Regions from separate parts of the Idiomarina sp. HB genome, predicted to be linked through region 2. Evidence: predicted binding sites of a transcription regulator. Region 2 holds the regulator's gene; the other holds the start of a gene.
The links. The regulator NrdR, encoded in region 2, represses ribonucleotide reductase genes. The targets are predictions, from matches to a motif close to AAACACNANATNTNGTGTTT.
Positions count from the first base shown of each region.

Region 1: the regulator NrdR is predicted to act here: its motif matches at 2,678-2,697, upstream of nrdG (anaerobic ribonucleoside-triphosphate reductase activating protein).

Region 1 is NZ_JAYLVU010000002.1:210,979-221,469, reverse strand. Features, by position in the region: gene VBY75_RS06805 (hypothetical protein) at 1-220, opposite strand, end outside; gene nrdD (anaerobic ribonucleoside-triphosphate reductase) at 331-2,169, opposite strand; gene nrdG (anaerobic ribonucleoside-triphosphate reductase activating protein) at 2,172-2,645, opposite strand; gene VBY75_RS06790 (nitric-oxide reductase large subunit) at 3,020-5,260, shown strand; gene VBY75_RS06785 (hypothetical protein) at 5,335-5,610, shown strand; gene tmpT (thiopurine S-methyltransferase) at 5,607-6,245, opposite strand; gene VBY75_RS06775 (peptidylprolyl isomerase) at 6,310-7,077, opposite strand; gene narI (respiratory nitrate reductase subunit gamma) at 7,122-7,838, opposite strand; gene narJ (nitrate reductase molybdenum cofactor assembly chaperone) at 7,849-8,577, opposite strand; gene narH (nitrate reductase subunit beta) at 8,583-10,118, opposite strand; gene VBY75_RS06755 (nitrate reductase subunit alpha) at 10,139-10,491, opposite strand, start outside.
Region 2 is NZ_JAYLVU010000001.1:18,596-29,086, reverse strand. Features, by position in the region: gene VBY75_RS00130 (enoyl-CoA hydratase-related protein) at 1-349, opposite strand, end outside; gene VBY75_RS00125 (ketoacyl-ACP synthase III) at 370-1,458, opposite strand; gene VBY75_RS00120 (YajG family lipoprotein) at 1,588-2,133, shown strand; gene VBY75_RS00115 (peptidylprolyl isomerase) at 2,136-2,726, shown strand; gene VBY75_RS00110 (AmpG family muropeptide MFS transporter) at 2,726-4,069, shown strand; gene VBY75_RS00105 (ketopantoate reductase family protein) at 4,059-4,952, shown strand; gene ribBA (bifunctional 3,4-dihydroxy-2-butanone-4-phosphate synthase/GTP cyclohydrolase II) at 4,953-6,068, opposite strand; gene ribD (bifunctional diaminohydroxyphosphoribosylaminopyrimidine deaminase/5-amino-6-(5-phosphoribosylamino)uracil reductase RibD) at 6,081-7,208, opposite strand; gene nrdR (transcriptional regulator NrdR) at 7,201-7,650, opposite strand; gene glyA (serine hydroxymethyltransferase) at 7,690-8,946, opposite strand; gene ettA (energy-dependent translational throttle protein EttA) at 9,106-10,491, shown strand, end outside.

The sequences.
Region 1 (10,491 bases), on a different contig from region 2:
ACTCTTCAACCAACGCAGAAAAGTCTTCGACTTCTTCGGGCAGTTTATCGACACAAAGTACCGGCTCTAATGTGCCGCCTTCCTGTGTTTCGAATTGCTGCTTCTGACTGTCTGTCGGTTGCTCGGGGAGTTGCGCTTTTGCCAACACAAACAGCAAACGCTGAGGTTCGTGTTGTTGTTTTGCTGCTTTTATAAAGTCTTGATAACTATTGATTTCCATGGCTTCACCTGAATTTCCGGAAGTGCGCGCGGAGAATACCATAAAAGCGCAATTTTAAGGCATGAAAAAAGAGGGAGGCGGGCTCCCTCTTTATGGGTAGTTTTCAAATTTTAGCTGGCTTTTCGCAGCCCAATATTGGCTTGCGCTGCGCCAACAGCAACCTCTGACGGCTGTTTACGGTGATAATGACGCAAATGATGCTCTTTGCGTCGACCTGCGCTAAATGCCGATACACGTTTCAGGTAGCCAATAACCCGTGTACCGTAGTCTATGTCTGCAGAGCCACAGCTGGAACATTCGCTTAAGGTGCGTTTATCAATCTGTTCGCAGGCATTACAAATGGTAATTTTGACGTTAATGCAGAAGTAGTTACAGCCGGTTTTTGCAGCAATATTCAGTAACGACAAATACCCTGAGGTATTGAGCTTTTCATCAAGGTTTAAGTGCAGAGCCGAACCGCCGTCCAGGTATTCAATCAACTCTTTTCCATGAAGAACAAGCTTATCCAATGCATTGGCGTCGTCGTCTTCTACCGCATAAAAATAGGAGTTGTAGCAGTCACGGCTCACTTTGTAGCCGTCAGCTCTGTCCCACTTAGCGTTTTTCACACCCAGGTTTTCTGCTGGCACGAACTCGGTATTGAACATATAGCCGTATTCTTTTTTCGCGGCTTTATTAGCGTCGTAAATCACTTTTAAATGGCTTTGCACAAAGTCTTTATAAGCCTGGTTGTTACCTGCGGTAATCCCCTGCGACTCAGCCGCTTCAACCATGCCGTTAATGCCTATAGTCAGGAACTGCTTGTCCAGAGTAATAAAGCCGGCATCATAAACGGTTAACAGACCCGCTTCTTTATATTCTTCCATCAACTTTCTGTAAGCCACCTGATATTTGTGAATTTTGCTGACTTCCTCCTCTAAATCTCTGCCATCCTGAACCAAGCGGTTCATGTTCATGGTGATGACATTAATAGAGCCTGTAGCGACACCACCGGCACCCAGGGTATAAGAAAAGGTATTGTCGCTAATTTCGCTGCGTAGTCGGCAACATGAAGCTAACGAGTCGGCATTGTCGGATAAGTAGACAAAGAAAGAATTACCATTAGCCATTTCTCCGGCGATTTTCTCTGCAAATAACTGATCTTTGCACTGACCGTCGTCGGTTAACATGGCAACCGTCACCACCGGGAAGGTTAGAATCGTTTTTTCGCGTTCCTTATTAAACCAGTCCAGGAAGAAGTCCTGCAGCGCGCTCACCGAACTCCATTCCGGCTTAGTGAAGTCCGCAGGGAAAACAAACTCACCAAACATACTGTCAAAGTAATGCTGGTCGTAAATAGAGATATTCCAGAACACACTTTGGTAGCCGCGAGCCGCCGCTGGCTGATTCAGAGCATACACCACGTGCTGCAAGTGGTTTTCAATTTGGTGGCGATGGGTGTTTAAGTAATCGTCGCCGTAGTCTTTACGGGCAAAGTAGTCGAAGTAGGTTAAGAACTCGACCGTAGCAACCGCTCCGGCAAACTGGGAGCTTACAGCAAAAACAAAGTTAACAAAGGTGCCGCAGAACGACTCTAAATGTTTAGGTGCCTGAGATTCGCCGCCCAGCTTCGTTAAGCCGTCACGTAAAAACGGGTACATAGTGACTGAAACACAGTAAGGCTTCAGGCTGGTTTCGTCATGCACGTAAATTTCATGGTCCTCAATTTGACGAACGTATTCTTTTGCCAGGTCATTACCAAAAAGTTCACTGATTTTATTGCTGACCTGTTTGCGGTTAACCTGCACAAAAAAGTCTTTCATTAACTCGGCTTCAAGTGTTGCTATGTTCTTTTGTGTGACGTTGGCGTTTGCATCCATTTTTGAGCCATCGGCTGCATTTTGAGCATGTAAATACTCGTGGATGAAATCGACTTTGCCAGTGACTTGTTCTTCGTTTAAGCGCAACATAATTATTCTCCTGTTTGAAACTCGCAGTTCAATAACTGCTGTGTCCGTAAGTCATAGAATCGTTGGTTGGTCGTTGGACTTTCCAAGCCGCCCCGGGCAGCTATCCACGGTCCGGTTTTTAGATAAGTCAGTTGTTCACGAAGCGCTAGTGAGACGTTTTCATAGCCGGTATACAGACAAGTCTCCAGCCCTTCATTTTTTATTTGCTTTAATAGTTTCAGTAGTGCCGTTGGCTGCCACTCGCCCCCCAAAAATAAAACGCAGCTAATTAATCCGCGATATTTTTGCAACTGCTGCTGAAGGTGCTCCTCCGTCAGCGGCTCCCCACTTCCGACCGGCCAGCTATCCACACTATGGCAACCTTTGCACCCAACCGGGCAGCCGGTAATGGTGTAAGCTAACGCCACTTCTCCCGGAACTTCCTGCCAGACAATCTGTTCCGCGCTGTAATGCAGTCTTGTGGGGTAAACCGGCATAAAACACCATATATCGTTAGTTATTTAAAATTTAACACTACATATTGTGTTTCTAGCATAGGAGAGTCTGATGCGAATGCATTGATCCTGCTCAAGGTTTAAGCAGAAAGGAATAAAGCTGCCAACTCGCCTGAAGAGATACCTCTTTTAGGGTAGAAATGACCTTTAGGGTACTTTTAACCACGCCAGTTAAAACAACCTAATAAAACTCAGTCATAAAAACCCTATTTAAAATAAAAACTATAATAATCAACACTTTAAAAAGTGGCCTCAATATTGCAATTAGGTAAACGCATAGTGAATTAATCAAAATTCTCTGTTCATAAACCTATGGAGTAACAACATGAAGCTGTTCAGCATCAAGGAGGTCAATAATGGCCGGGTATCGTAAGCTTTGGTGGACATTAATTGCAGTTCTTGCAATTACCTTTGGCGTTTTAGGGTATTTTGGAACGGAAGTTTACCGGGAGGCTCCGCCTATTCCGGATAAGTTCATGAGTACCAATGGTAACGTCGTTGCAACCGAGGAATCGGTTTTAGACGGGCAGACAGCCTGGCAGTCGGTTGGCGGCATGCAGCTTGGCTCAATTTGGGGACATGGTGCTTACCAGGCTCCGGACTGGACAGCTGACTGGCTACACCGTGAGTTGCTGGCCTGGTTAGACATTCGTGCCCACGAAGTCTTCGATAAGCCTTATGAACAGCTTACTGGTGTACAACAGAACCAACTTGAGTACGAACTTAAGGAAGAGTATCGCACCAACACCTACGATAAAGCCTCAGACACCGTTACTCTTAGTGAGCGACGCATTCAGGCTATTGAGCAAACGGGTGAGTACTACTCAAAACTGTTCAGCGATGACCCGGAGCTTCGCCCTACTCGCGTAAGCTATGCAATGAAGGAAAACACTCTGCCTTCAGCTGAGCGTCGTGCAGTAATGAACGACTTTTTCTTCTGGACCGCATGGGCAGCTGCTACTGAACGTCCAGGTGCAGACATCACCTATACCAACAACTGGCCACATGAAACCTTGATAGATAACGTGCCTAGCGCAGAAAACATTATCTGGTCCATTGTCAGTGTTATCCTATTGATCGCCGGTATTGGTTTCTTAATTTGGGCGTGGGCATTCTTACGCGACAAAGAAGAAGAGGAACTGGTTGCGCCAGAGCATGATCCTATTGCTAAGGTTAAGCTGACTCCATCGCAAAAAGCTTTGGGCAAATATTTGTTTATCGTTGTTGCTCTGTTCACTTTCCAGGTGTTAATGGGTGGTCTAACCGCGCACTACACAGTAGAAGGGCAAGAGTTCTACGGTATTAATATTTCAGAGTGGTTCCCCTACTCACTAACTCGTACCTGGCATATTCAGGCCGCCATGTTCTGGATAGCGACCGGGTTCTTGTCTGCAGGACTCTTCCTTGCCCCGATTATTAACGGTGGTAAAGATCCTAAGTATCAGAAACTGGGTGTCGACATCCTGTTCTGGGCACTGGTCCTGGTTGTCGCGGGTACCTTTATCGGTAACTGGTTAGCCATTGCGCAAATCATGCCTGAACACCTGAACTTCTGGTTAGGTCACCAGGGCTATGAGTACGTCGATTTAGGTCGCTTATGGCAAATTGGTAAGTTCCTGGGTATCGTCTTCTGGTTAGTACTGATGATGCGCTGTGTTGTTGGTGCCTTCAAAGAGAAAGGCGACAAGAACTTACTGGCACTCTTCACCGCCTCAGTCGTTGCCATTGGCCTGTTCTACGGTGCCGGCTTCTTCTACGGCGAGCGTACTCACATTTCTATCATGGAATACTGGCGCTGGTGGATTGTTCACCTGTGGGTAGAAGGCTTCTTCGAAGTATTTGCCACTGCCTCACTGGCGTTCATTTTCCACAGCATGGGTTTGGTTTCCCGCCGTATGGCAACCGTTGCAGCACTGGCCTCAGCGTCATTGTTTATGCTGGGCGGTGTCCCGGGTACCTTCCACCACTTGTACTTCTCAGGCACAACCACACCGGTTATGGCCGTGGGCGCTACTTTCTCAGCGTTAGAAGTGGTACCGCTAATTGTGCTGGGCTATGAAGCCTGGGAAAACTACAGCCTGCAAAAACGTGCTGACTGGATGCAACGCCTTAAATGGCCACTACTGTGCTTCGTTGCCGTTGCGTTCTGGAATATGTTAGGCGCCGGCGTATTAGGCTTCATGATCAACCCGCCTATCTCGCTGTACTATGTACAAGGTCTGAACACTACGCCTACTCACGCACACGCAGCACTATTCGGTGTGTACGGATTCCTGGCACTGGGCTTTGTATTGCTGATACTGCGCTACATTCGTCCGAACCTGCAGTTCGACGAGAAACTGATGAAAATGGCCTTCTGGACAATGAACATTGGCTTAGTGCTAATGCTCTTCACCAGCTTGCTGCCAGTCGGTTTCATTCAGTTCTACGCCGCTGCGACTGAAGGTTTATGGTACGCACGTAGTGAAGCCTTCATGCAACAGCCTCTGCTTCAGAACCTACGTTGGTTCCGTACCGTCGGCGATATGGTCTTCATCGTCGGTGCACTAGGCATCAGCTGGCAAGTTGTAAAAGGCTTAAAGCATAAATCTGCTTAACCCTTAATAAACCAGGCTTCTACAACTTTGTGGAAGCCTGGTTTTTCTTTTTGGACGAGTTAATCGGAGGATATATGAGCCGCAAACCCGATACCAAAACCGCGATGTATCAGCTGCTGGATGTTATTCGCGAACACATTCCTTTTGGCTTAAAAGAAGCGGATATGTGCCAGGGTATTTGTCGTGGCTGTTCTAAGAAAATGATGGAAATGCTGGATGCTGAGGTCAGCCAATGGCAGGCCGACCTGGATAATGAGTTGGCAGAACCAACGTTAGCGGACCTGGTTTTTATGGAAAAATTGGCACGCCGCACTGAAAAGATTCTACGGCGCAATAAATTAATGAGCTAATCCAGCTTATACACTTGCTCGGTAACCGGGTTGTCGTCCGCTTCTTTCCCGTTAACCGTGGTTTCAGCTGACTCCAGTTGATCAATGCTAAAACGCTGACCATAACCCACTTCGACTTCTCCTTCCAATACCGAAAACGGCGGCCCTTCACGGTACCCATTCGGGTACTGCAACGTAATCAGTAAACCTTTTGCCTGCTCGGGTAATTGCTCGCATAGCTGTTGAACGTAGCGTTGACGCATTTCAGGTGGTAGCGCAATCATGGCGGCGCGATCGTACCAGGCATCAATATCGGCCAGGTCACTTTTAACCAGCTTAAAGAAATCGCCAACCCATATAACCAGCTCATCCAGAGCATACTCTTTAAAGTCACCACGCTGGGTTATTTTGGGCTTTAATTGGTTCTCTTCGAAAAACTGCCTGGCTGCCAGCTCACTCAGCTCTACCCCAAAAACACGGTAGCCTTTTTCCAGCAGCCACAACATGTCATTTGATTTACCACACAAAGGCACAAACACTTTTGCTCCGGGCTTTACCACACCAGAAAAGTACTTCAGCAATAGCTCATGTGTGTGCGGCTGATGAAAACCAATTTGCTGATTTTCCCAACGCTCATGCCAGAAGGCAGATTCCATAACTTGACTCCAAAAATAAAAAAGGCACCCCTTTGGGTGCCTATCCTAGCAGAAATAGGACGAGTTACTGCAGTAACGGTGAACCGGTATCAACAAAATCGAACCCTTTGATATCAGCTTCATTCGCCAATGCCTGTATGTATTGAGAAACCGCTTTACGGTGCACTTTCTCTTCCAGATATTCCGCAATTTTGTCTTTAACCGCCTCGTACGGTAACGGCTTACCATCAATTTTATGGTCAACAGACACCACATGAAACCCATAACGAGTTTCTACCGGGTATTTCATTAGCCCTTCTTCAGCGGTGAACAACTGACGTTCAAACTCAGGAACGGTTTGCCCCTTACTCAACTGTCCCAGGTTCCCGTCGGTCTCCTTTGACGGACACGAGGAATACTGGCGTGCAAGCTGACTAAAGTCGTCGCCTTCCTGCAACTGCTGAATAAGCTGCTCCGACATACGCTTTGCATTCACCCGCTCAAGATCATCATCCGGCGCTGCCGCTAACAAAATATGGCGAGCCTCAACAATCGGCGACGTTTTAAAGCGTTCCGGGTTTTGCTCAAAGTACTGTTTGCAAGCTTGCTCGTCCGCTTTCGGGCGAGCTACTTCACGTTCAATCAGAATTTCAATGAAGTCATCTTCGCCGCCCTGCGCGGTGTCATCCAGTACCTCAATGCCTAAATCTTTTGCCCTTTGTTTGAACAGCTCACCGATTACCAGTGCTTCCGCTGCCATACTCATGGCTTCTTCCTGCGTGTCAGCGGGGTGATACTGCATTTCAGCCAGTATCTCCTTTTCCGCAATTTCCACTTGATTCACTTGTATCATAACAACCTTCCCTGAGAGGGGTGCCCCTCTCGATAACTCTACAACTAGCGAGCGAATTTTTTACGGACAACCTGGTGCTGACGAGTAAGATACTGAACAGGCGCGCTGAACATATGCACGAGTCGGGTAAATGGAAAGACTAAGAAAATGGTCATTCCGAGGAATACATGCAGTTTAAATACCCACTCAATTTGAGGGTTGCTGATAGCCGCTACTGCCTCTACCGGGTCAAGCGTCACAATGTTCTGTGCCCAGGTCATCAGCATCAGCATAACGCCCGCCTTCTCCCCTTCTGCACCATGCACCACATGGTTTACCGAGTAATAAATTGAAATTAACCCTAAAACTAATTGTGCTAACAATAGCCACAGCAATAGTATGTCCATTCTGGTGCTGGTAGCCCGCACACGAACGTTGTTCATGCGGCGGTTAATGAGAATAGCCAACCCATATAAACAAATTAAGCCGAAGATACCGCCGGCAATAATTGCCAGCCACTGTTTCGCCTCATTACTCACACCCAGTATGTGCCAAACAGGCTTTGGCATTAGCAATCCCACCAGGTGACCAAAGAAGATCCCCAGAATACCAACGTGAAACGGCAAACTACCTTTGCGCAGTTGCTTACTTTCCAGCATCTGACTGGACGCCGTTTTCCAGGTGTATGGCTCACGGTCATAACGGATCCAGGCTCCGATGAAAAAGACAGCCAAGGCAATAAAAGGGTATACGCCGAAGGCCAACATATTTAGATAGCTCATGGTAATCTCCTTAAATACCCGACACTTTACGCGGCTGTGATAAATCGTCGGTGTTCAATGGCACGTACTGATCCCGACGCTGACCTTCCGAAGGCCGGTTCTGCGCCGTTGGACAACCCTGCATTTGGTCATTGCCGGCAAAGGTCACCGCTTCTTCTTCCCACACTTTGTCCAGTTCTTTGCTGGTGTCATCGCGCTTCTCATTAGCAATTTGCTGACGCACATCGTCAAGGTCAATCTGTACACCAGAGATACTCAACAGTGTCTGGAATAAAAGTGAGTAGTTACTGCCGCGTTGTTCAAGCCTTGCTGTAAGCAGTGCCAGAATATGCGCAACTTCTTCTAAGCCCAGGCGGGCATTTTCATCGCCCTGGGTGGACAAGAATTCCAGATACAGCGGAATGTAATCCGGCAGTTCTTTCACACCTAAATCAAGACCAGCAGTTTTATATTGGTTCATTAAATCAACCATCGCCTGGCCACGGTCACGCGACTCTCCATGTACGTGCTCGAACAACAGTAGTGACAAAGCACGGCCACGCTCAAACAGCCCGTCGTACTCCGACTGCCAGTCCATCAACGACATGTTGGTGCGGTGCTCAATAAAGGCCTCCAGCGCTGCTTTATCGTCAGCACTTAAAGACGACTGCTGAATCATTTGCTCTAACTCCGCCCGAGCTTCTACAAGCTCGGGTTTGGGGTAATCCAGCAATAACGAAATAACTTGTAATACCTGCATGCTGATTACTCCTTCATGGTCACAGGAATGACTTGACGAACCGACTCTTTCTTAGCGCCGAACAGATTCACACCGTTGTTTCCGTCGCTACAGCCATTACCAAAGGTAAAGCCACAGCCGCCTTTAACGTCGTATGCGTTTTCAGCATAAGCGCGATGGCTGGTCGGAATAACGAAGCGGTCTTCATAATCCGCCAACGCCATGTAACGGTACATTTCCTCTACCTGATTCTTGGTCAGGCCAACCTGCTCCAGAACCGCTAAGTCTTCAACGCCGTCAACATGCTCTGAACGCTTGTACGAGCGCATGGCTATCATTCGCTCCAGTGCGCGAACAATGGGTTTCTCGTCACCGGCAGTCAGTAGGTTAGCCAGATAACGCAGCGGAATACGCAGCGATTTAAGATCCGGAATTTCACCGTCCATACCCACGTGGCCTGCTTCGACCGCGCTTTGAATTGGCGACAGCGGTGGCACATACCAAACCATTGGCAGCGTACGGTACTCAGGGTGCAGCGGCAGTGCTACTTTCCACTGCATTGCCATCATGTAAACCGGTGAGCGCTGTGCAGCCGTGATCCAGTTTTCAGCAATGCCTTCTTTACGCGCCGCTTCCTGAACTTCAGGGTCATGTGGGTCAAGGAAGATACCTAACTGTTCTTCGTACAGATCCTGCTCGTTTGGTGTATTTGCCGCTTCTTCAATGCGGTCCGCATCATAAAGCAACACACCTAAGTAACGGATACGACCCACACAAGTTTCTGAACATGTGGTTGGCTGACCGGCTTCAATGCGCGGATAGCAGAACGTACATTTTTCAGATTTACCGGTCTTCCAGTTGTAGTAAATTTTCTTGTACGGGCAACCCGATACACACATACGCCAGCCGCGACATTTGTCCTGGTCAATCAGAACAATGCCGTCTTCTTCACGCTTATAAATTGCGCCGGAAGGGCAAGCCGCCACACAGGCCGGGTTCAGACAGTGTTCACACAAGCGTGGCAAATACATCATGAAGGTCTTTTCAAACTGACCGTACATGTCTTTTTGCACCACGTCGTCGAAGTTCTTGTCTTTCTTACGTTTTTCGAATTCCGTACCCAGAATTTCTTCCCAGTTCGGACCCCACTCAACTTTCTGCATCCGCTTACCGGTAATCAGTGAGCGTGGACGCGCAGTTGGTTGGTGCTTGCTCGGCTTCGCCGTATGCAAGTGCTGGTAATCAAAGTCGAACGGCTCGTAGTAGTCGTCAATTTCAGGCAAATCCGGGTTACCAAAAATATTGGCAAGCACGCGGCGCTTACTACCAATTTTTAGTTCCAGGTTGCCCTTTTTATTGCGCGACCAACCGCCGTTCCATTTGTCCTGGTTTTCCCATTCTTTCGGGAAACCAATGCCTGGCTTGGTTTCTACGTTGTTAAACCAGGCATATTCAACCCCTTCACGCGAGGTCCATACGTTTTTGCAGGTGATGGAGCAAGTATGACAGCCGATACACTTGTCCAAATTCAGCACCATGCCAATTTGAGCTCTTACTTTCATCGTGTTGTCCCCACTCCGAATTATTCAGTGTCCAGGAAGTCGACTTTGTCCATCTTGCGGACCACCACGAATTCATCGCGGTTACAGCCAACTGTCCCGTAATAGTTAAAGCCATAGGCTTGTTGTGCGTAGCCGCCGATCATATGAGTCGGCTTCATAACCACACGCGTTACTGAGTTATGGATACCACCACGGGTACCGGTTAACTCAGAGCCCGGCATGTTCAAAATACGTTCCTGAGCGTGATACATCATGCTCATACCTTCCGGTACTCGCTGTGACACCACCGCACGCGCACAAATCGCACCGTTGACGTTGAAAATGTCCAGCCAGTCGTTGTCTTCAATGCCGGCCGCTTTTGCGTCAACTTCGC
Region 2 (10,491 bases):
CGCAATGCAACAGCAAAGTAGTCCCAATACCTATCGCTAACCCGTTAACAGCCGCAACAACAGGAACCTCGACACGCGCCAGCGTATGCAAGAATTTAAATGGTGGCGCCGACTCGTCTAAGTTCTCAATCGCTAAGAAGTCATTTAAATCGTTCCCCGCAGAAAAGCTGTCACCACTGGATTCAAAAAGTACCGCATGAATTGAGTTGTCAGCGTCCGCAGCTTTCAATGCTTCGTTACACGCTGTGTACATATCCTGGGTGAAAGCATTTTTCTTTTCAGGTCGATTTAGCCGTATACGAACAACGCCGTTATCTTGTGAAACCTGTACGAGCTCTTCAGTACTCAAAATCCGTCTCCTGTCACCGTCTACTGACCGCGGTTTTTCCACGCTTTTTTTGTCGCTTCATGCATTGGGACAATAAGTTCCAGCGCGGTTTTATCGCCGGCTGGTAACTCCATCTGGTTAGGTCGTTTCGGCGTGACTCTCTGCCCCCACTTAATTAAACCGGCTCCGCAAGTGAGTCCACCACCAAATACCGCCGACATAATACTATCACCCGGCTTAATAATGCCGTTATCAGCTGCCTCAGCAAAGGCAATAGGTAGGGTTGCTGAAGAAGTATTTCCGTACTTCTGAATATTAATAACCGTTTTTTCACTCGGTACTTTGCACATTTTACCGAGAAAATCGATGAGTCGCTTGTTCGCCTGATGCGGGATAAGCGCGTCGATATCGTCGGTTGTCATTCCCGTTTGCTGGAAGACATTCTCTACTGCAGCACTCATACCTTTTACGGCACGTTTAAAGATTTCCTGGCCAACAAAATCAAACTGCATAATTCCGTCAAAACCGAAACGGTCAAAGCTTAAGCCAAAATCAAGGCTGAGGACATCACGGGCATCCGCATCACAGCTAATATGACTGGCCAGTAAGCCGACTTCTTCGTCTGATGCTTCAAGCACCATAGCACCGGCCCCGTCACCAAATAGCACGGCACTTTCGCGTTTAGTCCAGTCAAGAATCCGGGTAAGACGCTCTGCTCCAATGAGCAAAACCTTTTTATGAGCACCAGTCTTTATCGACTGAGTCGCCACATGCATAGCGTATAAAAAGCTGCTGCAAGCAGCATTTAAGTCAAACGCCGCAGCGTCTTTAGCACCAATGTTCCGCTGTACAGCCGAGGCAACGTTTGGGATGATTTCGTCCGCAGTGCAAGTACCGACAATAATGAGATCAAGTTCGCTGGGGTCTAAGTCAGCTGCTGCCAGCGCGTTTCGCGCCGCTACAGTTGCCAGCTCAGATGTCCCGACATGGCTCACTCTACGTTCAGAAATTCCTGTTCGTGAAACAATCCATTCATCAGATGTTTCAAGAAAGGTCGCAAGGTCATCATTGGTCATTACAGCCGGTGGCAGACATTTTCCCCAACCGGTAATTTCAGCAAATTTAGTCACGGCAAAACCTTTTACTTCTGTCGGCTAGTATCCTCATAATGATAGAGTGTTTTATGACGATACCGTTTCATCGTATCATAGCACGAATCGACGTCAGGTGAATGACCGCCAGGAAAAAGGATAAATCATATGTTTCGAATAATACTTACAGCTACTTTTGCGCTTTTTATTAGTGCCTGTCAAAGCCAACCTGATCCATTAATCATCAGTGCTGATGCTGTTACAAATAGCCTTAATACTAAAGTAAACCAGTTGAAAGTTGAGGATAAACGCTCCTACTCCTACCTGTATCGTCATAAGAAAGAAGAGGACAAAGCAGAGTTCGCGCCCGCTCAAAGACCTTTAACAGCTATCGTTGAAGAAGCACTGCAGCCGGTAACAGGCTCGAGCAGCAACAACGGCTTAACCTGGTATGTCACTATTGAAAAAGCGCTGGTTGACGCCACCCTGCACACGATTAAATACGAGCTTGAGCACAGTGTGACCATACGAGTCGAAGCAATGCGCGCTAATCGTAGATACAGTAACTTTTACTCCGGAACCTACAGCTCAACAGGCGGTCTGAAACCTGCTCAGGCCACAATTGAACGACAATTTAAACAACTGTTGAACTCTGTGCTGTCTGACATTGCCAATGATCCTAAACTGCGTCTGCCAGAACAAGAGGACTTTTAATCATGAAGTGGTCGAAGTATTTACTGGGCGTTGCCGCTACTTTCTTTCTCAGTTTCAGTCACGCTGAAATTCAACCAGATAATCCTTTTCCACGAGTAAAGATGGTGACCTCTATGGGTGATATTGTGGTTGAGTTAAACCGAGACGCTGCTCCCTTAACGGTTAAAAACTTTTTCCGTTACGTTAAAAAAGCACAATATAACGGCACCATATTCCACCGCTTAGTACCCGGTTTTGTCATTCAGGGCGGTGGTTATGACAAAAACTTTCAGGACAAACCCTCTTACGAGAAAATCGTCAATGAGTCAGGTAATGGCTTGAAAAATGAATACGGGACTATTGCTATGGCGCGGGAACGAGAGCCTCACAGCGGCACCCGTCAGTTTTTCTTTAATTTAAACGACAACACCTCTCTCAATCCTGATGATGGTGACTGGGGATACGCTGTCTTTGGCCGCATTGTTGAGGGAGTTGAAGTGCTGGAGGCCATGGCTGAGCTAGAGTCACAGGCTTACAGTGATGACATAGGCTGGGCCGACGTACCGGTTGACCCGCCGACTCTGAAACGCATTGAGGTTGTACCGCAAAACTGATGGCAGTCACTAAACCGACGTTCTGGCAGGATCTACAAGTTTATCGTCAATCGCGTGTATGGGTAATATTCGTGCTGGGTATTGCCAGCGGATTTCCATGGGTGATGATTGGCTCGGCTTTATCTGCCTGGTTACAGGAAGTAGGACTCACGCGCTCGGTCATCGGCTATTTTGGAGCGGTTTTTGGTGCCTATTCCATTAACTTCTTGTGGTCCCCTCTTATTGATAACCTCAAGCTTCCCCTCCTGACTCGTTGGTTAGGACAAAGACGGAGCTGGATATTTCTGTGTCAGGCACTCATTGCAGCAGGATGCTTTGCGCTGGCGAGCCTGGATATTACAAGCAATTTGCACTTAGCCGGCTTTATTGCTCTGGGCATAGCGGTTAGTTCCGCGACTCAGGATATAGCCATTGATGCCTATAGGATTGAGTCTTTTGCTGAAACCGAGGGACGTCTACAAAATGCCGGGGCTGCAATGACGACAGCTGGCTGGTGGACAGGTTACAGCGGCTTAGGTGCTTTACCCTTTTTCATTGTCGATGGCGTTGACTGGCAGTGGCAGCATGCTTATTTCGGTCTGGGCTGCGTTATGCTTGCTCTGGCCGTTGTTGTACTCTTTGTGCGTCGTACGACTTATCATAGCGATCCCACGATAAAGACAAAGCTGACTAACTTTTGGCCAGCAATGAAAGAACGCATTTCTATTACTGTTGTTCAGCCAATAGCCGAGTTCTTTTCCCGAAACGGTGTAAAGCTGGCCTTATCCATTCTTGCTTTTATCTTTTTGTTTAAAATTGGTGAAGCCTTTCTTGGTCGTATGTCGATAGTCTTTTATAAAGAGATTGGGTTCACAAACGCAGAAATTGGTACCTACTCCAAACTCGTTACCTGGTGGGTGACTATTGTATTTGCGTTACTTGGCAGTGCAGTCAACCTGCGTCTGGGCATTGTTAAAGGCTTAATGATTGGCGGTATTGCTATGGCGTCGTCTAACCTGATGTTTTCCTGGATAGCGTTAGTCGGCCCCGATACTAACCTCTTTTTAAGCGCAGTATTGATTGATGGCTTTACCAGCGCCTGGTCTACCGTTGCCTTTGTTGCTTTTATCAGTCTGCTCTGTAACCGAACTTTCACCGCAACCCAATATGCATTGATGGCCTCACTGGGAACCCTGGGTAAAACCATGCTAGCGTCCTACAGCGGTGTTATTGTCGACTCTATGCAGGGTAACTGGGCACTGTTTTTTGTCCTAACCGCGGTTATGGTCATACCCAGTCTGGCTTTCCTTTGGCTTATTCGCAAGCCGCTAACGGCATTGGAGAAACAGCGTGATGCCAATTAAATACCACTGGATTACGCTAGGCCCCGGAGCCGTAAGTGGGCTTATTGCCAGCGGGCTATGCGATAACGGCGAATCGGTTTCTGTTTTATCACGTCATAACCGGGCGGCAACTATTGAGTGGCAACTTGTTCGCGCACATGAGAAAAGAAACTATAAAGTTCCTGCAACTCAATTACCAATACCGAAAAATAGTGTCTTCATTGTTGCCGTTAAAGCTTTTGATGTTATTAGTGCCTTGCAGCACATAACAGCGCTTGAAGGTTTTGATAAAAGTATGCCTATTGTTTTGAGTCATAACGGCATGGTTGAGCTACCTAAGACATTAAGGCAGCTTAATCTGCATCCTATGGTGACGACTCATGGAGCAGTTAAGAGCAAAAACGAAAACGGTATTATTCGTATTGAGCACAGAGGCACGGGTCGCAGTTGGCTCGAAGTCAGGCAAGAAGAGCCAGAGCCCTGGTCAACCCTTCAGCAAGCCTTCCCGCCACTTGTACTTGAGCAGAATACTAGCCAGCGGCGCTGGTTAAAGTTAATAATTAACTGTGTAATAAATCCACTAACAGCCATTTATAAGTGCGAAAACGGAAAGTTACTTGAGGATAAGTGGCAATCGCAAATCGTAAGCTTGGTTAACGAAGCCGTTGCTGTGGCTGAAACTCAGAACGTAGTCTTAGACGCTAAGATGTGCCACCGGGAAGTATTGAGAGTTGCACAAGAGACTGCGCTAAATAGCTCATCGATGTTGCAGGATATCAAGCAGCAAAGGCACACTGAAATAGAGCAATTAACCGGTTACTTGATTAAAACAGGTGAGTCGGCAGACGTCGCCACGCCAACTCACCAACAGCTGCTGAATGAATTTCAAAAGCGTTACGGTTAATTAGTCTTTATCTTCAATAAAGTCGACCACTTCAAGCCCAAAACCCGATAAAGCCGAATAACGTTTTGGTGAACTCATTAAATGCATCTTATGAATATCAAGGTCAGCCAAAATCTGTGAACCTAAACCGACATTACGAGAAGCATTTGAAGCTGACGCAGTAGGTTTGTGCTCACCTTTGTCCTGTGCCTCAAACTCCTGAACCTGTGCAATGATATTATCCGGTGTTTGTTGACGACCAATAATAACCAGTACACCGTCATGTTCAGCAATATAAGACATCGCCTTTTGAATTGGCCAGCTGCGCTTGGCAGCTCGCTCGGTTAAAAAGGTGTCATGGAAAGTGTCCTGTAAGTGAACACGCACATTCGTTACCTTATCCTGCGATAAATCGCCATGAACCAGTGCATAATGCACCTGCTTGTCTATCGTGTCCTGATAAGTCACCAAATGAAACTTACCAAAGGCTGTAGGCAGGCTGCATTCTGCGACACGTTCAATGGTTTTTTCCTGGATTGAGCGATACTCAATAAGGTCAGCAATGGTGCCTACTTTAATGTCATGCGCTTTAGCAAAAGCTTCAAGGTCAGGGCGACGCGCCATGGTACCGTCTTCGTTTAACACTTCGACAATAACCGAGGCGGGCTCAAAACCAGCTAAACGCGCTAAGTCGCAACCGGCTTCGGTATGCCCGGCGCGGTTAAGCACCCCACCCGATTTAGCTTTTAACGGAAAAATATGACCCGGCATAACTAAATCTTCGGGCTTCGCATCTTTTTTAACGGCGTCCAGCACTGTTTTCGCTCTGTCGGCAGCAGAGATCCCCGTTGTTACTCCCTCTGCGGCTTCAATGGAAACCGTAAAGTTTGTTGCATAAGGCGCGTTGTTTTTATCGACCATTAACGGAAGATTAAGTTGTTTACAGCGTTCCTCGGTTAGCGTCAAGCAGATAAGTCCACGACCATAACGCGCCATAAAGTTAATGGATTCAGGCGTTACGCACTCAGCGGCAATAATAATGTCGCCTTCGTTTTCGCGATCTTCATCATCCATCAGGATAACCATTTTTCCCTGACGAATGTCTTCAATAATCTCTTCTGTGCTATGCAGTGACATACCGCTTTACCCTTAATCTTGTGTTTGAGGTACTGCTACCAAGCGTTGATCCGGGCCAACCTGCCGGCGATCAATAACTTTAAATCTTGGCGCTGAAGCTAATTCTAATGGTTCACTCATGTCGATAACCGAACGACCATGGTGACCCAGTATTTGACCAGAGCTGTATATCATCATTCGGTCACAGAGTTGCTGTTCAATAATCGCACCTGCCAGACTAGCGCCGCACTCTGTCCACACCTGATTGATTTCACGTTTAGCTAATTCAATCATCAGTGCTTTTAAACACACTTTGCCGTCTCTGTCCGCTTCAATAATAAGCTCATGGCAATGTGGGTGCCGAGTGTCCTTGCCCGGCGTTGTGCGTACCAGCCAAACAGGCGCCGGTGACTCAAACACCCGGGCATCATCATTCACCCGATGTTGGCTGTCGATAATAATACGTACTGGCTGTTTTAATGGTTCAGGCAGTGGTCGTGATGCCGGCCATTGATTAACTCGTACGGTAAGCTTCGGGTTATCCGCTAAAACCGTTGCTGCGCCGGTCAAAATAGCATCTGCCTGAGCGCGATAAGTCTGCACGTCACTGCGAGATTCCGCAGAGGTAATCCACTGGCTGCGACCGTCCGCCAAAGCGGTTTTCCCATCGAGTGAAGTCGCCATTTTTAAGGTGAGCCACGGGCGTTGTCGTGTCATGCGGGAAATAAACCCGGGGTTCAAACTCTCGGCTGCGGACTGCAACGTACCAACGTCAACACGTATGCCTGCCTCTTCTAAACGCTTAATCCCGTTACCACTGACGCGAGGATTAGGATCCCGCATAGCCACAACAACGCGGGCAACGCCAGCTTCAATCAGAGCGTCGGCACAAGGCGGAGTTCGTCCAATATGGCTGCAGGGTTCAAGAGTGACATAAGCGGTTGCCCCTTTTGCCTTTGTACCTGCAAACCGCAAAGCATGAGCTTCGGCATGAGCTTCACCTGCCTGATGATGCCAACCTTCTGCGATAACTTCTTCGCCGACAGTAATGACACAGCCCACAGCCGGGTTAGGCCGGGTTGTCATTAACCCACGCCGCGCGAGTTTTAACGCGCGGTGCATCATTATATGGTCAAACTGTTGTTCTAATAAATTAGTCATTCAGGCGTGCGATTTCTTCACCAAACTCACGGATATCCTCGAAAGAACGGTACACCGACGCAAAACGAACATAAGCAACTTTATCAATCTGTTTCAGGTTTTCCATAACCAAACTACCGATAAAGTTGCTGCTAATTTCGCGCTCACCGGTGGCGCGTATGCTCGACTTTATTTTGTTGATTGCCTGCTCCATCAGCTCAAGACTCACAGGACGCTTTTCCAACGCTCTTAATAAACCGTTGCGCAGCTTATCTTCGTTAAATGGTTCACGCGAACCATCGGTTTTGATGACTCGCGGCATAATCAGCTCTGCCGTTTCAAAGGTCGTAAAGCGCTCTTTGCAATGGTTGCATTCACGCCTGCGACGAACCGAGGCCCCATCCGCAACAAGTCGCGAATCGATAACCTTAGTATCTTGTGTGCCGCAAAATGGACAATGCATTGCCTGACTCCTTTAAGTGCGCTTTACAACTGCTATTCATTAACCGTAAACAGGAAACCTGGCGCATAACGCTTTTACTTGCTCGCGAACTTCGCTGATTTTGCTTTCATCAGAAATATCATCCAGAACATCGCAAATCCAGTTCGCAACCTGCTCGGCTTCGGCTTCTTGAAAACCACGACGGGTAATAGCCGGTGTGCCTAAACGCAAACCTGAAGTGACAAACGGTGAGCGCGGATCATTAGGCACGGCATTTTTGTTCACGGTAATAAAAGCATTACCTAAAGCTGCATCCGCATCTTTACCGGTAATGTCTTTGTCAATTAAGTCAACCAGGAACAAGTGGTTCTGAGTGCCATTGGAGACGATTTTATAGCCGCGCGCCTGCATGGTTTTAACCATAGCGTTGGCGTTCACTAATACCTGCTTTTGATATTCTTTAAATTCCGGCTGCAAGGCTTCCTGGAAAGCAACCGCTTTACCAGCAATAACATGGCAAAGTGGGCCACCCTGGTTACCCGGGAATACCGCGCTGTTTAACTTCTTGTGTAATTTCTCATCGTCACTACCTGAAATGATCAAACCGCCACGTGGACCCGCAAGAGTTTTGTGTGTGGTCGTCGTAACAACGTGAGCATAAGGTACCGGGTTAGGATATTCACCGGCGGCAATTAAGCCTGCAACATGAGCCATGTCGACCATTAGATAGGCATCGACTTTGTCAGCAATTTCACGGAACTTTTTCCAGTCAACAATACCAGAGTAGGCTGAAAAGCCTGCAACAATCACTTTCGGCTTATGTTCCTGCGCCAGCTTTTCAACTTCGGCGTAATCGATTTCGCCAGTGGACTCATCCAAACCATATGAAACCGCGTTGTAGAGTTTGCCTGAAAAATTAACTCCGGAACCGTGAGTTAAGTGACCGCCGTGAGCCAGACTCATACCAAGGAAAGTATCACCGGCTTCCATAAGAGCCATGAAAGCAGCGGTATTTGCCTGAGAACCTGAGTGCGGCTGAACGTTTGCGTACTTAGCACCAAACAGTTGCTTTGCGCGCTCAATAGCTAAGTCTTCGACTTTATCGACAAACTCGCAGCCGCCGTAATAGCGCTTATGCGGATAGCCTTCTGCGTATTTATTGGTTAGCTGCGAGCCCTGAGCCTGCATAACCCGCGGACTGGTATAGTTTTCTGATGCAATCAGTTCAATGTGTTGTTCCTGACGTTCAACTTCACCTTGCATCGCCTGCCATAAGTCCGCATCAAAGTCGGCAATGTTCATCTCAGATTTCAGCATTACAGCTCTCCAAATCATTAAATGGTCTTAATTTGTCCGGTATTTTACCTTAAAACACAAATGAGTGCCTAGTTCAGCGCAACAAAGTTTGGGGATGTTCGTAAATAACAGTAAACTATGCAGTAACTTTTTTGTTGATAGGAAGGATTTTACGTCGCTATGGCGCAATATATCTATTCAATGTCTCAGGTGAGCAAAGTTGTTCCACCTAAGAAAACCATCTTAAAAGATATTTCTCTGTCGTTTTTTCCGGGGGCCAAAATTGGTGTTCTGGGTGTCAACGGTGCCGGTAAGTCAACCTTACTACGCATTATGGCGGGTGTTGATAAAGAGTACGAAGGTGAAGCCCGCGCTTTATCGGGAACTCAAATTGGTTATCTGCCTCAGGAACCCCAGCTAGATGAAAACAAAACGGTGAAAGAAACCGTTGAAGAAGCGGTGGCGGACGTTAAAGAGGCTTTCGCTAAGCTCGATGAAATTTACGCGGCTTACGCTGACGAAAATGCTGACTTTGATGCTCTCTCAAAAGAGCAAGGCGAACTAGAAGCTTTACTACAGGCTAAAGACGGTCACAATATTGATAATATTCTGGAGCGCGCAGCCGATGCGCTTCGTCTTCCCGAGTGGGATGCCAAAATAGGCAACTTGTCAGGTGGTGAACGCCGTCGTGTGGCTATCTGCCGCTTGCTGTTATCTAAGCCCGATATGCTGCTACTCGACGAGCCGACTAACCACTTAGACGCAGAGTCCGTTGCTTGGTTAGAGCGCTTCCTGCACGATTACACCGGCACCGTCGTTGCCATTACCCACGATCGTTATTTCCTCGATAATGTTGCTGGTTGGATCCTTGAACTTGACCGGGGCTATGGTATTCCATGGGAAGGTAACTATTCTTCCTGGCTGGAACAGAAAGAGAAACGTCTGGAGCAGGAAGAGCGTTCAGAAAAAGCCCGCCAGCGCACCATTAAACAAGAGCTGGAGTGGGTACGAACTAACCCCAAAGGCCGCCAGGCGAAAAGCAAAGCACGTCTTAATCGCTTTGAAGAGCTGCAAAGTGGCGACTACCAAAAACGCAACGAGACCAACGAGTTGTTTATTCCGCCAGGTCCTCGTCTGGGTGACAAAGTCATTGAAGTTAATGGTATTAGCAAAGCTTACGAGAAGCGCCAGCTTATCGATAACCTAAGCTTCAATGTTCCTAAAGGTGCCATTGTCGGTATTATTGGCCCTAACGGTGCGGGTAAATCCACCTTATTCCGCATGATCAGCGGCCAGGAGCAGCCAGACAGCGGCTCTATTGAGCTCGGTGAAACAGTGCAGCTAGCCAGTGTTGATCAGTTCCGTGACAGCATGGACGACAGCAAGACTGTTTTTGAAGAAATTACTGACGGTAACGACATCCTGAAAATTGGTAACTTTGAAGTGAATGGTCGCGCTTATGTCGGCCGCTTTAACTTCCGTGGTACCGACCAGCAAAAACGTATTGGCGAATTGTCTGGTGGTGAGCGTAACCGGGTGCATTTAGCGAAGCTGTTAAAAGCCGGC